Regions from separate parts of the Streptomyces sp. NPDC057099 genome, predicted to be linked through region 4. Evidence: riboswitches for the same ligand, from Rfam matches in the RefSeq annotation. Region 4 holds a riboswitch; each other region holds the start of a gene.

Evidence for each region. A riboswitch is a leader RNA that binds a small molecule or an ion and turns the genes downstream of it on or off. The one in region 4 is predicted to bind cyclic di-AMP.
Region 1: it holds a riboswitch for cyclic di-AMP, as region 4 does, so the genes downstream of both, ACFT4A_RS09460 (transglycosylase SLT domain-containing protein) here and ACFT4A_RS41345 (NlpC/P60 family protein) in region 4, are expected to answer to the same signal.
Region 2: it holds a riboswitch for cyclic di-AMP, as region 4 does, so the genes downstream of both, ACFT4A_RS00835 (C40 family peptidase) here and ACFT4A_RS41345 (NlpC/P60 family protein) in region 4, are expected to answer to the same signal.
Region 3: it holds a riboswitch for cyclic di-AMP, as region 4 does, so the genes downstream of both, ACFT4A_RS21345 (M23 family metallopeptidase) here and ACFT4A_RS41345 (NlpC/P60 family protein) in region 4, are expected to answer to the same signal.

The regions. Positions count from the first base shown of each region.
Region 1 covers NZ_JBHUTX010000005.1:198,296-201,596, forward strand. The annotation lists gene ACFT4A_RS09450 (GNAT family N-acetyltransferase) at 1-442, opposite strand, end outside; gene ACFT4A_RS09455 (HAD family hydrolase) at 629-1,477, shown strand; gene ACFT4A_RS09460 (transglycosylase SLT domain-containing protein) at 1,441-2,205, opposite strand; cyclic di-AMP (ydaO/yuaA leader) riboswitch at 2,211-2,387, opposite strand; gene ACFT4A_RS09465 (polyprenyl synthetase family protein) at 2,889-3,301, shown strand, end outside.
Region 2 covers NZ_JBHUTX010000001.1:174,655-177,955, forward strand. The annotation lists gene ACFT4A_RS00820 (DUF397 domain-containing protein) at 1-218, opposite strand, end outside; gene ACFT4A_RS00825 (helix-turn-helix domain-containing protein) at 228-1,088, opposite strand; gene ACFT4A_RS00830 (ATP-binding protein) at 1,302-1,760, shown strand; gene ACFT4A_RS00835 (C40 family peptidase) at 1,826-2,299, opposite strand; cyclic di-AMP (ydaO/yuaA leader) riboswitch at 2,303-2,515, opposite strand; gene ACFT4A_RS00840 (hypothetical protein) at 2,861-3,169, opposite strand; gene ACFT4A_RS00845 (ATP-dependent Clp protease proteolytic subunit) at 3,177-3,301, opposite strand, start outside.
Region 3 covers NZ_JBHUTX010000016.1:49,049-52,349, forward strand. The annotation lists gene ACFT4A_RS21335 (HPr family phosphocarrier protein) at 1-228, shown strand, start outside; gene ACFT4A_RS21340 (GntR family transcriptional regulator) at 375-1,070, opposite strand; gene ACFT4A_RS21345 (M23 family metallopeptidase) at 1,264-2,049, opposite strand; cyclic di-AMP (ydaO/yuaA leader) riboswitch at 2,062-2,225, opposite strand; gene ACFT4A_RS21350 (M16 family metallopeptidase) at 2,428-3,301, opposite strand, start outside.
Region 4 covers NZ_JBHUTX010000082.1:1,040-4,340, reverse strand. The annotation lists gene pcrA (DNA helicase PcrA) at 1-942, opposite strand, end outside; cyclic di-AMP (ydaO/yuaA leader) riboswitch at 1,247-1,404, shown strand; gene ACFT4A_RS41345 (NlpC/P60 family protein) at 1,413-2,585, shown strand; gene ACFT4A_RS41340 (hypothetical protein) at 2,662-3,301, shown strand, end outside.

The DNA.
Region 1 (3,301 bases), on a different contig from region 4:
GGGCGCGCAGCACCGACTCGTACGTCTCGTAGCCCTTCTCCACGTCGACGACGTAGGTGGCGTGCTCCTCGGCCGCGTACCGGACGAACAGCCGCTGCTCGGCCTCCAGGTTGTCGAAGGCGAAGCTCGACACCGAGCAGGCCTTGAGGAGCCGGCCCGCGTCCAGGTCCAGGCCCGGCCGCAGGATCGCCCCCTGCGCGTCCGAGACCCCGAGCCCGATCGCCCGGCCCTGGCCCAACGGGCCCCGTTCATAGGGCAGGAAGCCGACCGGCTCCGGCCCCTCGTACACCACCGCGATCCGGGCCTGCGGCCTCACCAGGCCGACGGCTTCGGTGAACTCCGGTTCCATGAAGGGGTTGCGCGGTGCCTCGGAGGCAGCGCGCAGTGCGCGCCAGCGCTCCTTCTCCCCTTCGCCGAGCTCCCCGGGCCCAGCCACGCGAATGCGCCCACTGCTCAACCTGACCCCCCGATCAAGTCCCCCCTGGACACATGGAAGGTACCGCCCGAGACGGCCCCGACGGTAGGTAGCGGACCATGTTGTTGCCAACTGGTACAGAGGCCTTCAACCGGGCAATCGGTGTCCACGGTGCGATGAAACGAAGGGGCGCGCTGTCCGTATTCTCAGATCATGGCCGCACCCATCGCATATTCACTCATCGCCACCGACCTGGACGGAACGCTGCTGCGCGGCGACGACACCCTCTCCGACCGGTCGCTCGCCGCGCTCGCGCGGGTGGCGGACACCGGTGCGCAGCACCTCGTGGTGACGGGCCGGCCGGCACCGCGTGTGCGACCGCTCCTCGACGACCTCCGCTGCACGGGGCTCGCGGTGTGCGGGCAGGGCGCGCAGGTGTACGACGCGGGCGCGGACCGGCTGCTGTGGTCCGTCACCCTGGACCGGGAACTGGCGGAGACCGCGCTCGGCAAGATCGAGGCCGAGGTGGGGCAGGTGTACGCGGCGGTCGACCAGGACGGGGTCGACGGGCTCACGCTCATCGAGCCGGGCTATCTGATGCCGCACCCGACCCTGCCGGCCGTCCGGGTCGAGCGGCGCGACGATCTGTGGGGCGAGCCGATCAGCAAGGTGCTGCTGCGCCATCCCTACCTGACGGACGACGAGTTGGCGGCGACGGCCCGTTCGGTGGTCGGCTCATTGGCGACGGTGACGATGTCGGGGCCCGGCACGGTCGAGCTCCAGCCGTGCGGTGTCACCAAGGCGACGGGCCTGGCGCTGGCCGCCGAGCATCTGGGGCTGCGGCCGGCGGACACCATCGCCTTCGGTGACATGCCCAACGACATCCCGATGTTCGACTGGGCCGCCCACGGCGTCGCGATGGCGAACGCCCATCCCGAACTCAAGGCCGTGGCCGACGAGATCACCCTGTCGAACGAGGACGACGGCATCGCCGTCGTCCTCGAGCGACTGCTGGGCGGGACGGATCAGTACGGGCCGTTGACGTTGTCGATCGAGCCGTAGCGGTCGGCCGCGTAGTTGCAGGCCGCGGTGATGTTGGCGACCGGGTCGTACGGGTCCCACGACGTGCCGTCCACGTGGTAGGCCTGGAAGGTCGGGTCGATGGTCTGGAGCAGGCCCTTGGACGGGGTGCCCTTGACGGCGTTGGAGTCCCAGTTGTTGATCGCCTGGGGGTTGCCGGACGACTCGCGCATGACGTTGCGGTAGATGCCGTCGTACGACCCCGGAATGCCCTTCTGGCCCATGATGTCCAGCGCCTCGCGGATCCATCCGTCGAGGTTGTCGGCGTAGGTCTTCGCCGAGGCCTGGGTGGCCTTGGCGACGCCGCCGGCGGGCTTGGCGGGGGCGGACGACTTGGCCGCCTTCTTCGCGGCGGGTGCCTTGGTCGTCGACACCTTCAGCTTCAGACCCGGGTGGATCAGCTTCGGGCTGTCGCCGATGGCGGAGCGGTTGTCCTTGTAGAGCTTCTTCCAGCCGCCCGCGACGTCGTACTTGTCCGCGATGCGGTAGAGGCTGTCGCCCTTGGCCACGGTGTACGTGAGCGACTTGGGCTGGGCCGCCTGGGGCACGGACTGTGCGACGGCGGGTGCGCTCTGCGGCGCCTCGGCGGCGCTGGCGTAGGTGGCTCCGAGGAGCGGGAGGGTGAGTGCCGCTGCGCCGGTGCCGGCGATGGCGACACCTCGGGTGAGCGGGTTGGTTCTGGGGCGACGGTGCTTGCCTCGTCCGGCCATGGCGATATTCCTCTCCGGCGCCTGCGAGGTGAGCTGTCGGGTTCGGGCCGGGAGGTGCCCGGCCGCGTACGGCGGTGTACTGCCGTGCGCGGCTTCACCCCGAGCCGTGCCGCTGTGCGGACCGGCGACTTACCTGGGTCCCCCGCTCCTGCCCTGCGTGAGTGAGTCGGTTCATGTGGGGGTCCGGGCGGTGGCAGGATTCGGCGTCCGCCGGACAGGCCGGGAACGTATGCGAGAGCACATGTCGGGAACAAGCACCGGAGTCACATATCGCGCGGTTGACCTTGGTCGGGGGCATTTGGCCCGCTTGATCCTTTGCGGGAGCCAAGGCTCAACTGGCGTTCGGCTGAAGGGGGTACGGGTCGATGCCGGGGTGCGGCGACACAGGGGTTAACGTGATTCAACTCACTGATCACGGGCCTGTGGGGCAATTCCCGCCAAAGGGAATTTGCTCAATCATCATGGCAAATCGTGTATATCTCACTACCTCCCGGTAAGTCGATAAATGTCTGTTCTTATGAGCTGATCGAAAACATAACGGTCGTGATCAGATACCACCCGGCCTGTAACCATGGGCGCTGGCGGTGATCGAAACGTGACCGGATACGCTGACTCGAGTGATGGCAGCGACCTATCGACAATCCGCGTAATCACCGGCAGACACAGCAGACAGGAGACCCCTCGTGACCGACGTCGGGCCGTTCGGGCTGAGCGTGCGGGACCAGGCTCTGGAAGCCGATGTCCAGGCCGGGTTGGCGGCTGTCGAGGAAGGCTTGTTCGAGGCCACCAAGAGCGAGGTGCCCTTCATCACGGAGGCCGCCCAGCATCTGGTGCGGGCCGGCGGCAAGCGGTTCCGTCCGCTGCTCGTGATGCTCTCCGCCCAGTTCGGTGACCGCTACGCGCCCGGGATCGTGCCGTCGGCCGTCGTCGTGGAGCTGACCCACCTCGCCACGCTGTACCACGACGACGTGATGGACGAGGCGACGGTGCGCCGCGGGGTGGCGAGTGCGAACACTCGCTGGGGCAACTCCGTCGCGGTCCTCACCGGCGACTTCCTCTTCGCCCGTGCCTCGCACACCCTGGCCGACCTCGGCCC
Region 2 (3,301 bases), on a different contig from region 4:
ACCGCGGCCGTGAACTCCGCCCAGCTCCTCGATGAGAAGAGCAGCGCGGGCCCGGCCGGGTCCTTGGAGTCGCGCACGGCGAGCAGTCCGGCCCAGGGCGGGGTGTCCGGACACGCGGTCTCGACGCAGTTGTTCGCGCCGGTGCTGTAGCTGCTGCGCAACCACCGCACACCGTGCAGTTCGATGCTTGAGGGGACATGACGAGGCAGTGCACGCATGGTGCCTCCTTACGCGCCGGCGGCTGTCCCGGCGATGTAATCCAACGAGTCCTCGGGCGAAAGGGCGTGGATCTGAAGGGCGTTGAAGGCCTCCGTGTAGGCCTGGAGGTCTTCTTTCCGTTCGAGGTAGAGGCTACTCGTCAAGTGGTCGAGAACAACCACGTTCAGATCAGAAGTGCTCGAAAATGAGAAGACAACGAAAGGGCCGGTAACACCGATGTGTGCTCCGGCGGCGAACGGCAGTACCTGGAGCCGCACTTGGGGCAAGCGTGCGGCCTCGACCAGGCGTTCCAGCTGCCGGGACATGACCCCGGGCCCGCCCACCTCCCGCCGCAGCACGGCCTCGTCCAGGACGGCGCTCAGCTCCAGCGGCGGATCCGCGCGCAGCACGTCCTGCCGGGCCAGTCGCACCTCGACCAGCGTGTCGAGCCGGTCCTCCGACAGCCCCTCCACCGCGGCCTTCGTCACCGCGCGCGCGTACTCGGGCGTCTGGAGCAGCCCCGGGACGACGGTGGTCTCCAGCGTGCGCATGGCGGTGGCCTGCGACTCCAGGCTGATGAAGTCCCGGTAGGTCGGCGGCAGCACCCCGCGGTAGGCGTGCCACCAGTGGTGCCGGCCGCTCCCGTCGTCGGATTCCGCCAACACCAGGAGCAGTTCGCGAAGTTGGGAGTCCGTCACACCGTAGGTGTCGAGAAGTAACCGCACATCGGCCGGTTTCACCCCGCTCGTGCCCGTCTCGATCCGGCTGACCTTGGACTGGTGCCAGCCCACCAGCCGGGCGGCCTCACCGCTGGTGAGACCCGCCGAGGTGCGCAGCGCGCGCAGTTCGGCGCCCAGTTTCCGGCGGCGCACCGCGGGACCGTGCTGCATGGGCTTCTCCTTACTCCTTCCGAGCCACCCGAATACGGTCTCGCGTCGTAGAGTTCACCGCTTTGGGCGACAGATATATGCATATCTTGGTGGATCGCCGCCCTTCGCGGGTGTTCTGGTGGCACTCTGGCGGCGAAGCACCAGTCCGGGACCGTACTCGAACCGTCCGCTCCGTGTCGGGCTGCGGTCCCGTGGGAAAGGGACGACGTCGCCATGGCAGACCATTTGGAATCATCCGTCACTCTGCCGAGCGATCCCGCCTCGGTCTCCGCAGCGCGTGCCTACGTGGTGGACACGCTGGCGGAGTGGGGCCTGCCGGCGTACACGGAGGTGTCCGACACCGTCCGGCTGATCATCTCCGAGCTCGCCACCAACGCCGTCCAGCACACCTTCGGGCAGTCGCCCACGTTCACGGTGGACGTCGCCCTGGACCGCGACGAACGGCTGCGCATCGGTGTCACGGACAGCCACCCACGGCTCCCCAGACGGCTCCCCGCCGCCGTCCAGCAGGACAACGGCCGCGGCCTGGTCATCATCCGCTGGCTGACCGCCGAATGCGGCGGCAGGCTCAGGATCCGCCCCACCCGCGAGGGCGGCAAGACCATCTCCGTCGAACTTCCCTGGACCGTCCCGGCCCAGCCCATGACGGCGGCGGGACAGCAGGAGCCGTAGCCCCACCGCGCAGCCGCCGTGGGCGTGCGGCGGCGCGTCTCAGGCAGCGCCGCACGCCCGTGGGATCACTTCACGCGCCCGTACCAGACACTCTTGGTCCAGATCTTCTGCAGCCGCACCACGTCCCCGCTCTTCGGGGCGTGCCAGAGCTTGTTCTTACCCGCGTAGATACCCACGTGGTACACGTTCCGGCCCGAGTGGAAGAACACCAGGTCTCCCGCCTTGCGGTTCTGGGCGGAGATGTGGCGGGTCTTGTTGTACTGCTGGGCGGCAGTGCGCGGCAGCTTCTTGCCGACCTTCTTGAACGAGTACAGCGTGAGGCCCGAGCAGTCGAACCGGTGCGGGCCGGTGGCGCCGTACTTGTAGGGCGATCCCTTCTTCGAGGCCGCTATCTGGAGTGCCTTGGTCGCCGACGTGGCTGCCGATGCCTCGGAGGAGAGGCCGGGGGCCACGATCGAGCCGCCCACGGCGGCGATGGTGAGGGCCGAGGCCGTACCGGCCCGGACCATGAGCGACGGGACACGATTGAGCGCAGTCATGCGCAACCCTTCGTCAGCCGCCTGTGAAGGATGACCTGTCGGATTCGGGCTGGCGAAGTTGCCCGGCCGCTGACGCGGCTTCACCCCAAGGGCTGCTCGGTTCCGGTCATGGCGTGACCGTCCCGGCGACCCGTCGTGCTTGGGTCCTCCACTCCTGCCGATCCACTCCTGTCGACCGGTCATCCAGGCGGCGGCAGGACTCGGCGTCCGCCCGGATCGCCCCGCCGCTGTGGCGGGGTCTTGTCGTCAGTCAGGGATCTTGACTGATGGTTGTCATGAAATCCCAACGGAACCGGGGATTTGTGTTGTTACTCACCACTCACCCGTTCGGGTGGACACGTCTGTGTTCGACCGGGTGTCCACCACGCCGCGCACCGCCGGACCAGCGACGGAATGTCTAATTCCGCTCCTCCGGCGTGCGCGTCGCGCAACCGTGACGGTCCAAAAATTGGTGTCCCGTCTACTCCGAACAGCGGTACGTCGTTTGGCCCGTTTCGACTCAAGCCCGGACGCCACGTCGACAGAGCGCGCGTCCGGGCCGATGGATCGGCCGGCTCCGCGTCAACCGACGGACTCCGGGGGCAGGGTGACGCGGGCGGTGCGGCGCTCGCCGTCCAGCACCCGCAGCGCCCGGGCCAGTGTGTCGGCGTGCAGCTCCGTCTCGCCCCGCTGGTGCATCAGGGCCAGCGCGTCACGCAGCGCGGTCGCCTTGCCGACCAGGGCCTGGGCGGCGCGCAGTCCGCGGTAGGTGTCGCCGTGCAGCGCCGGATTGACGCGGCCGAGCAGGTCCACGACCTCCAGATAACGGTCGATCAGCTCCGCCTCCGCACGGGTCAGGGCGGGCAGCGGCGGCAGTTCGGGCGGCAGCACCGGCGGCTCACCTTCCGGTCGGCGCGGCCATGGTGGCCTTGCGGTCGGGGACGATCCGGTCCACCAGGCCGTACTCCACCGCCTCCCGGGCGGTGAGGATCTTGTCCCGCTCGATGTCCTCGCTCACCTGCT
Region 3 (3,301 bases), on a different contig from region 4:
GCTTCCATCTTCGTCCGAGCCGCCACGGCCGCAGGCGTCCCGGTGACGATCGCCAAGGCAGACGGCAACCCCGTCAACGCGGCCTCCATGCTGGCCGTCCTCGGCCTGGGCGCCCAGGGCGGCGAGGAGATCGTCCTCGCCTCCGACGCCGAGGGCGCGGACGCCGCCCTGGACCGGCTGGCCAAGCTGGTCTCCGAGGGGCTCGAGGAGCTTCCCGAGACCGTCTGAGTATTTCCCGCGCCCGACCCGGCGCACCCTGAAGAGCTCGTCCGAATTCATCGGGCGAGCTCTTCGCCTTTTCCGCGCATTTCCTGTCGGCGGGCAGCAGAAATAATCCCCCGCGAATTACCCACTCTTTGTATACGGCTCTCGTGTTAATGCCGCAGGCTTGCCGTGTTTACGGCATGTTGCGAGTTCCTCACACGCTCGGCGCGCTCCCCGGCGGAGCCGAAACGCAGCCGGTGCGCGGCCGTCGCGCGCTCGGTGTGCAGCGCCGTGACCGCCCGCGCGCGCTCGCTGTCCCCGCGCGCCACCGCGTCCACGATCGCGCCGTGCTCGGCCCAGGACTCCACGGGTCCGGCCGGTGCCTCCACGGCGTACATCCAGGCGATCTTGTGCCGGAGCTGGGTGAGCATCGAGGTCAGCGCGGGGCTGCCGGAGGCCTGGGCCAGCGTCTCGTGGAACCAGCCGCCCAGCGAGCGCAGATCGTCGCTGTTGCCCCGGCGGGCGCGCTCCTGGCCGAGCCTGACCAGGCCGCGCAGGACCTTCAGATGGGCCTCGGTGCGGCGCTGGGCGGCGCGCGCGGCACCCAGCGGCTCCAGCAGCATGCGCATCTCCAGCAGGTCGGCGGCCTCCTGCTCGGTGGGTTCGGCGACACACGCGCCCGCGTGCCGCCGGGTGACCACGAAGCCCTCGGCCTCCAGGGTGCGCAGGGCCTCCCGGACGGGGACGCGCGAGACGCCGTAGCGGCGCGCGAGGAGTTCCTCGGTGAGCCGGCCGCCACGCTCGTAGACACCCGCGACGATGTCGTCCCGGATGGCCGTGCACACCGAGTGCGCGGGAATACGCATGACCGACCTCCCCATTAATCCCCGTGAAACGCCGACAGGTGACGTGTGTTCCGTGACTCTATTGCAATGAGCCGGAATTTCCGACGGCAGGCAGGAAATCAGGGATATTTTTTGGACAGTCGGCCGCGGCGAACGCCGAAAGCCCCGGCTCGGGGAGCCGGGGCTTTCGGGAAGAACAGTCGCCGTCGGATGTTCAGACGTTCACACCGTGCGAGCGGAGGTAGGCGACGGGGTCGATGTCGGAGCCGTAGTCGGGGCCGGTGCGGGCCTCGAAGTGCAGATGCGGGCCGGTGACGTTGCCGGTCGCGCCGGACAGGCCGATCTGCTGGCCGGGGGTGACCTTCTGGCCCACCGAGACGCTGCTGGACGACAGGTGGCCGTACTGGGTGTACGTCCCGTCGTTCATCTTGATGACGACCTGGTTGCCGTAGGAACCGCCCCAGCCGGCCTCGACGACCTCGCCCATGCCGACCGAGTGGACGGCCGTGCCGCTGGAGGCGTGGAAGTCGACACCGGTGTGGCTGCCGGAGGACCAGACGGCGCCGCCGGACTTGTAGCCGGTGGAGACGTACGAGCCGGAGATCGGGGACACGAAGGTGTTGAGGCGCTTGCGCTCGGCCTCGCGGGCGGCCCGCTCCTTGGCCTCGCGGGCCTTCTCGGCCCGCTCCTTGGCCTCCTTGGCCGCCTCGGCGGCGCGCTCGCGGGCGGCCTCCTCGGCCTTCTTCTTGGCGACGGCCTCTTCGGCCGCCTGCTTCTGGGCGACGGCCTGGGCGTCGATCTTCTGGGCCACGGTGTCGCCCATGGTGACGACCGGGGTGAGGCCCGTCTGCTCGACAGCGGGCTCCGCGGCGAAGGCCGGGGCGGCCACGGTGCCGACGACACCGGTGGTGGCGAGGGCCGCGACACCCGCGACGCGGGCCGTGCGGCGCTGGATCCGGCTGGGACGACGGTGCTTCCCGGTGGCGCGCGTGAACGCCATGTGGTGGCTGGTCCTTTCCTTCCCTCTCGCCTACCGGGTTAGCTGACGGGTTCGGAGCAGGAAGGTCTCCTACGGACCCCCTCGCGACTCGCGCGGGCGTCCGATTCACCCCAGGGACTACGTGGGTCCCCGGCTCCCCTGGCTCGCGCCGTACGGGGACTCGGCGATGACTGTCCGGTGCCGCGGGTGCGGCGCACTGCCTGACGAACAGCCCGGACGACGCTAAGCGGCGCCACTTTCAATTCCCAAACGGATCCAGGCTTTTGTAGCGCATCCCACAGGGCAGACAGGCAACTCCCACACCAATTCGGGCATAAAGGAGCCCTGGTGCCTTAGAAGACAACCAGGGCCCCTACGGCGCGTGCCGCTCGCCTCCCGCTACTCGGCGGCGACTACGGCGACTTCACCGATGCCGAGGGCCTCCACGGGGCCCTTGATCTGCGCCGCGTCGCCGACGAGGACGGTCACCAGACGGTCTCCCGGGAAGGCGCTGACGGCGGCCGCGGTGGCCTCCACGGTGCCGGTCGCGGCGAGCTGCCGGTACAGCGCGGCCTGGTAGTCGTCGGGCAGGTGCTGCTCGACCTGGTCGGCCAGCGTGCTCGCGACGGCCGCCGCCGTCTCGTACTTGAGCGGCGCCACGCCGACCAGGTTCTGCACGGCGACGTCCCGCTCGGCGTCGGTCAGCCCCTCGGCGGCGAGGGTGCGCAGCACCGTCCAGAGGTCCTCGAGGGCGGGGCCGGTGTTGGGGGTGTCCACGGAGCCGCTGATGGCGAGCATCGCGGCACCGGTCCCGTCCGGGGCGGACCTGAGGACCTGGGCGAACGCCCGCACGCCGTAGGTGTAGCCCTTCTCCTCGCGCAGGACGCGGTCCAGGCGGGAGGTGAGGGTGCCGCCGAGGCAGTACGTGCCGAGCACCTGGGCGGGCCAGACGCGGTCGTGCCGGTCCGAGCCGATCCGGCCGATCAGCAGCTGCGTCTGGACGGCGCCCGGGCGGTCCACGATGACGACCCGGCCCGTGTCGTCGGCGGTCACCGGCGGCACCGGCCGCGGCTCGGCCGAGGAGCCGGTCCAGGCGCCCAGCGTGTCGCCGAGCAGCGCGTCGAGGTCGATGCCGGTGAGGTCGCCGACGACCACGGCGGTGGCCGTCGCCGGGCGGACGTGCTTCTCGTAGTAGCCGCGTACGGCCGCGGAGTCGATCGCGGCGACCGTCTCCTCGGTGCCCTGCCGGGGCCGCGACATGCGCGAGCCCGCC
Region 4 (3,301 bases):
GGCGCTGGGCGGTACGTCGACGGGGTGCTCGGAGGTGCCCACGAGCTCCCGGACGAGGGAGTACTGGGCGTGGTTGGTGTCCTGGTACTCGTCCACGAGGACGTGGCGGAAGCGGCGGTGGTAGTGCTCGGCGACGTCCGGGAAGGCGCGCAGCAGGTTGACCGTCGTCATGATCAGGTCGTCGAAGTCGAGGGCGTTCGCCTCGCGCAGCCGCGACTGGTACATCGCGTAGGCCTGGGCGAGGGTCTTCTCGAAGCCGTCGGCGGCCTGGGCGGCGAAGTCCTCCTCGTCGATCAGCTCGTTCTTCAGGTTGCTGATCTTGGCGCTGAAGGACTTCGGCGGGAAGCGCTTGGGGTCGAGGTCCAGGTCGCGGCAGACCAGGGCCATCAGGCGCTTGGAGTCGGCGGCGTCGTAGATCGAGAAGCTCGACGTGAAGCCGAGCCTCTTGCTCTCCCGGCGCAGGATGCGCACGCAGGCGCTGTGGAACGTCATCACCCACATGGCGTTCGCGCGCGGGCCGACGAGCTGCTCGACGCGCTCCTTCATCTCGCCGGCGGCCTTGTTGGTGAAGGTGATGGCGAGGATCTGGCCCGGGTGGACGCTCCGCTCGGCGAGCAGGTGGGCGATGCGGTGCGTGAGCACGCGGGTCTTGCCGGAGCCGGCGCCGGCCACGATGAGCAGCGGGGAGCCGGAGTGCACGACGGCGGCGCGCTGGTTGTCGTTCAGCCCCTCCAGGAGCGCGGCGGCGTCCACCGGCGGGCGCGCGGCGCCGTCCCGGTAGTAGGCGTCGCGGTCCGGCGGCACGTCGAACTTCCCGCCGAACAGATCGTCCGGAACGTGCTCCGGTCCGTGTTCGTCCTCGGGCGGCGGCGGGGGCTCGTCCGCTGGGCCCCGCTGGGCCTGGAGGTCCGCCAGGAAGCTGTCGTCAAAGAGGCTGCTCATCGCTCTCCGAGTCTAGGGCGCCCCACTGACAGCCCGCCGCCGCCCTGAGAACATCGCCGAAACGACCCCCCTGTCACCCTCCAGGGCCATGCGAACACAGGCCGCTACGGCCTTCACAATTGCGCGCGAATGATGACCAACCCCCCTCGATTGATCACTCTCGGCGACGTTCATGAGCAAGGTCACGGAAATGTATCGGGCATATCACCCATCAACCTTCACAAGGACCACACGAGTTGGCTACCGTGCGAGGAGGTCACACGACCCCCACCGGCGAACGTCGCCGGGCCGCGTGGCCTCCGCCGAGTCCGGCGTGCCGCAGCGGCAGCCAGAGCCGGGGACCCACCGAGACCCCGGGGTGAATCGGCCCGACTCCCTTTCCGGAGAAGGCCGTAGGGCAACCCTTCCGAAGCACCCGCCCGAACCCGACAGCTAACCCGGTAGGCGGAGCATGGAAGGAGTCGCCTCCCTTGGCGTCGCACCGCAAGTCGCGTCCTACGGGTTCGCGCGTGGCAGGCATACGGACCCCCGCCCTCGCAACGGCGGCCCTCACCTCCGTGGCCCTGCTGTCCCAGTCGGCCAACGCCGCCCCCGAGGCCGACGACAAGCCCAGTCTCGAGGAAGTCGAGAAGAAGGTCGACGACCTCTACCGCCAGGCGGGGTCCGCGACCGAGAAGTACAACGGGGCCAAGGAGAAGACCGCCAAGCAGCGCAAGCGTGTCGACACCCTCCTCGACGACGTCGCCCAGCGCACCCAGAAGCTCAACGAGGCGCGGGAGGAGCTGGGCACCTTCGCCGCCGCCCAGTACCGCACCGGCGCCTCCGCCCCGGACACCGCCACGTTCCTGCTCGCGGACACCCCGCAGGACTACTTCGACCAGACCCAGCTGATGGACCGGATGACCGGCCGTCAGAAGGTGGCGGTCGACGACTACATCACCCAGCAGTCAGAGACGATGGAGAAGCGTCAGGAGGCCACCGAGAGCCTCGAGACGCTCACCGAGTCACAGGGCGACCTGAAGACGGCCAAGGCGACCGTCCAGAGGAAGCTCGCCGACGCGCGCGAGCTGCTGTCGAAGCTGACCGCCGAGGAGAAGGCGCGGCTCGCGGCGATCGAGAAGGAGAAGCAGCAGGAGGCCGCCCGCAAGGCCGCCGAGCTGGCCCGGCAGCAGGCCGAGCAGCAGAAGGAGCGGGAACAGGAGCGGGAGGCCGCCCAGCAGCAGGGCGGCGGTTCCTCCTCGGCGGGTTCGTCCTCGTCGTCCACGGCGCCCGACTCCTCGTACGCCACCAAGGCCGACAAGGCGCTCGCCTTCGCCCGCGCCCAGATCGGCAAGCCGTACGTCTGGGGCGCCACCGGCCCCGGCTCCTACGACTGCTCCGGCATCACCCAGGCCGCCTGGAAGGCCGCCGGGGTGACCCTGCCGCGCACGACGTACGACCAGGTCAACGCCGGCACCACGGTCCCCCTGGCCGACGCACAACCCGGTGACCTGGTCTTCTTCTACGACGATGTCACCCACGTGGGCATCTACATCGGCAACGGCATGATGATCCACGCTCCGAAGCCCGGCACGTACGTGCGCGAGGAGTCGATCTACTACGACGGCGAGTCGTCGATCCACAGCGTGGTGCGGCCGGCCTGACGGGTCTCGCAGGTTTTTGGGCCCCCGCGCGCGTGCCCTGCCCGTAACGCGCGCGGGGCCTCCTAGCATCGGCCCCATGCCCGGCCCCTCCCCCTCCGTCGCCTGGTGGGCGCAGCGTGCTCCGGCGGCCAGTGCCGCCGTGCTGGCGACCGGCACCCTGTCGGTCGGCCTGGATCTGGCGGGGTACGAGGTCCTCTCCCGCATCACCCTCGGCCTGGCCTGCGCGGCCTGGCTGCTGTTCGCCGCGGACTTCACCCGGCGGCTGCTGCGGGCCGGGAGCAGATGGCGGGCGTACACGCGCAGGCCCGGCGTCCTAGAGAGTGTGACGACGGCGGCCCTCACCACCGTGGCGGCGACGGCCGTCCTGGGGACCGCCTTCTCGACGGCCGGCTCCCAGGCTCTGGCCGTGACGCTGCTGGTGCTCGCCGTGCTGCTCTGGCCGGTGCCGCTCGTCCTCGTCCCGCAGGGCGGGGAGCGGCGCGGGCCCGGGACGGTGTTCGCGCGCTGCCTGGCCACGCAGGGGCTCGCCGTGCTCGGTGCGACGCTGGCCGCGGCCGAGTCGGAGGCGTGGCTCGCGCACGCGGCGCTGGTGCTGTTCTGGCTGGGGCTGGTGCTGTACGTCCTCGCCCTGGCCCGTTTCGATGTGCGGCAGGTGGCCGAGGGGACCGGCGATCACTGGCTCGCGGGCGGGGCGCTCGCCCTCTCGGCGCTCGCCG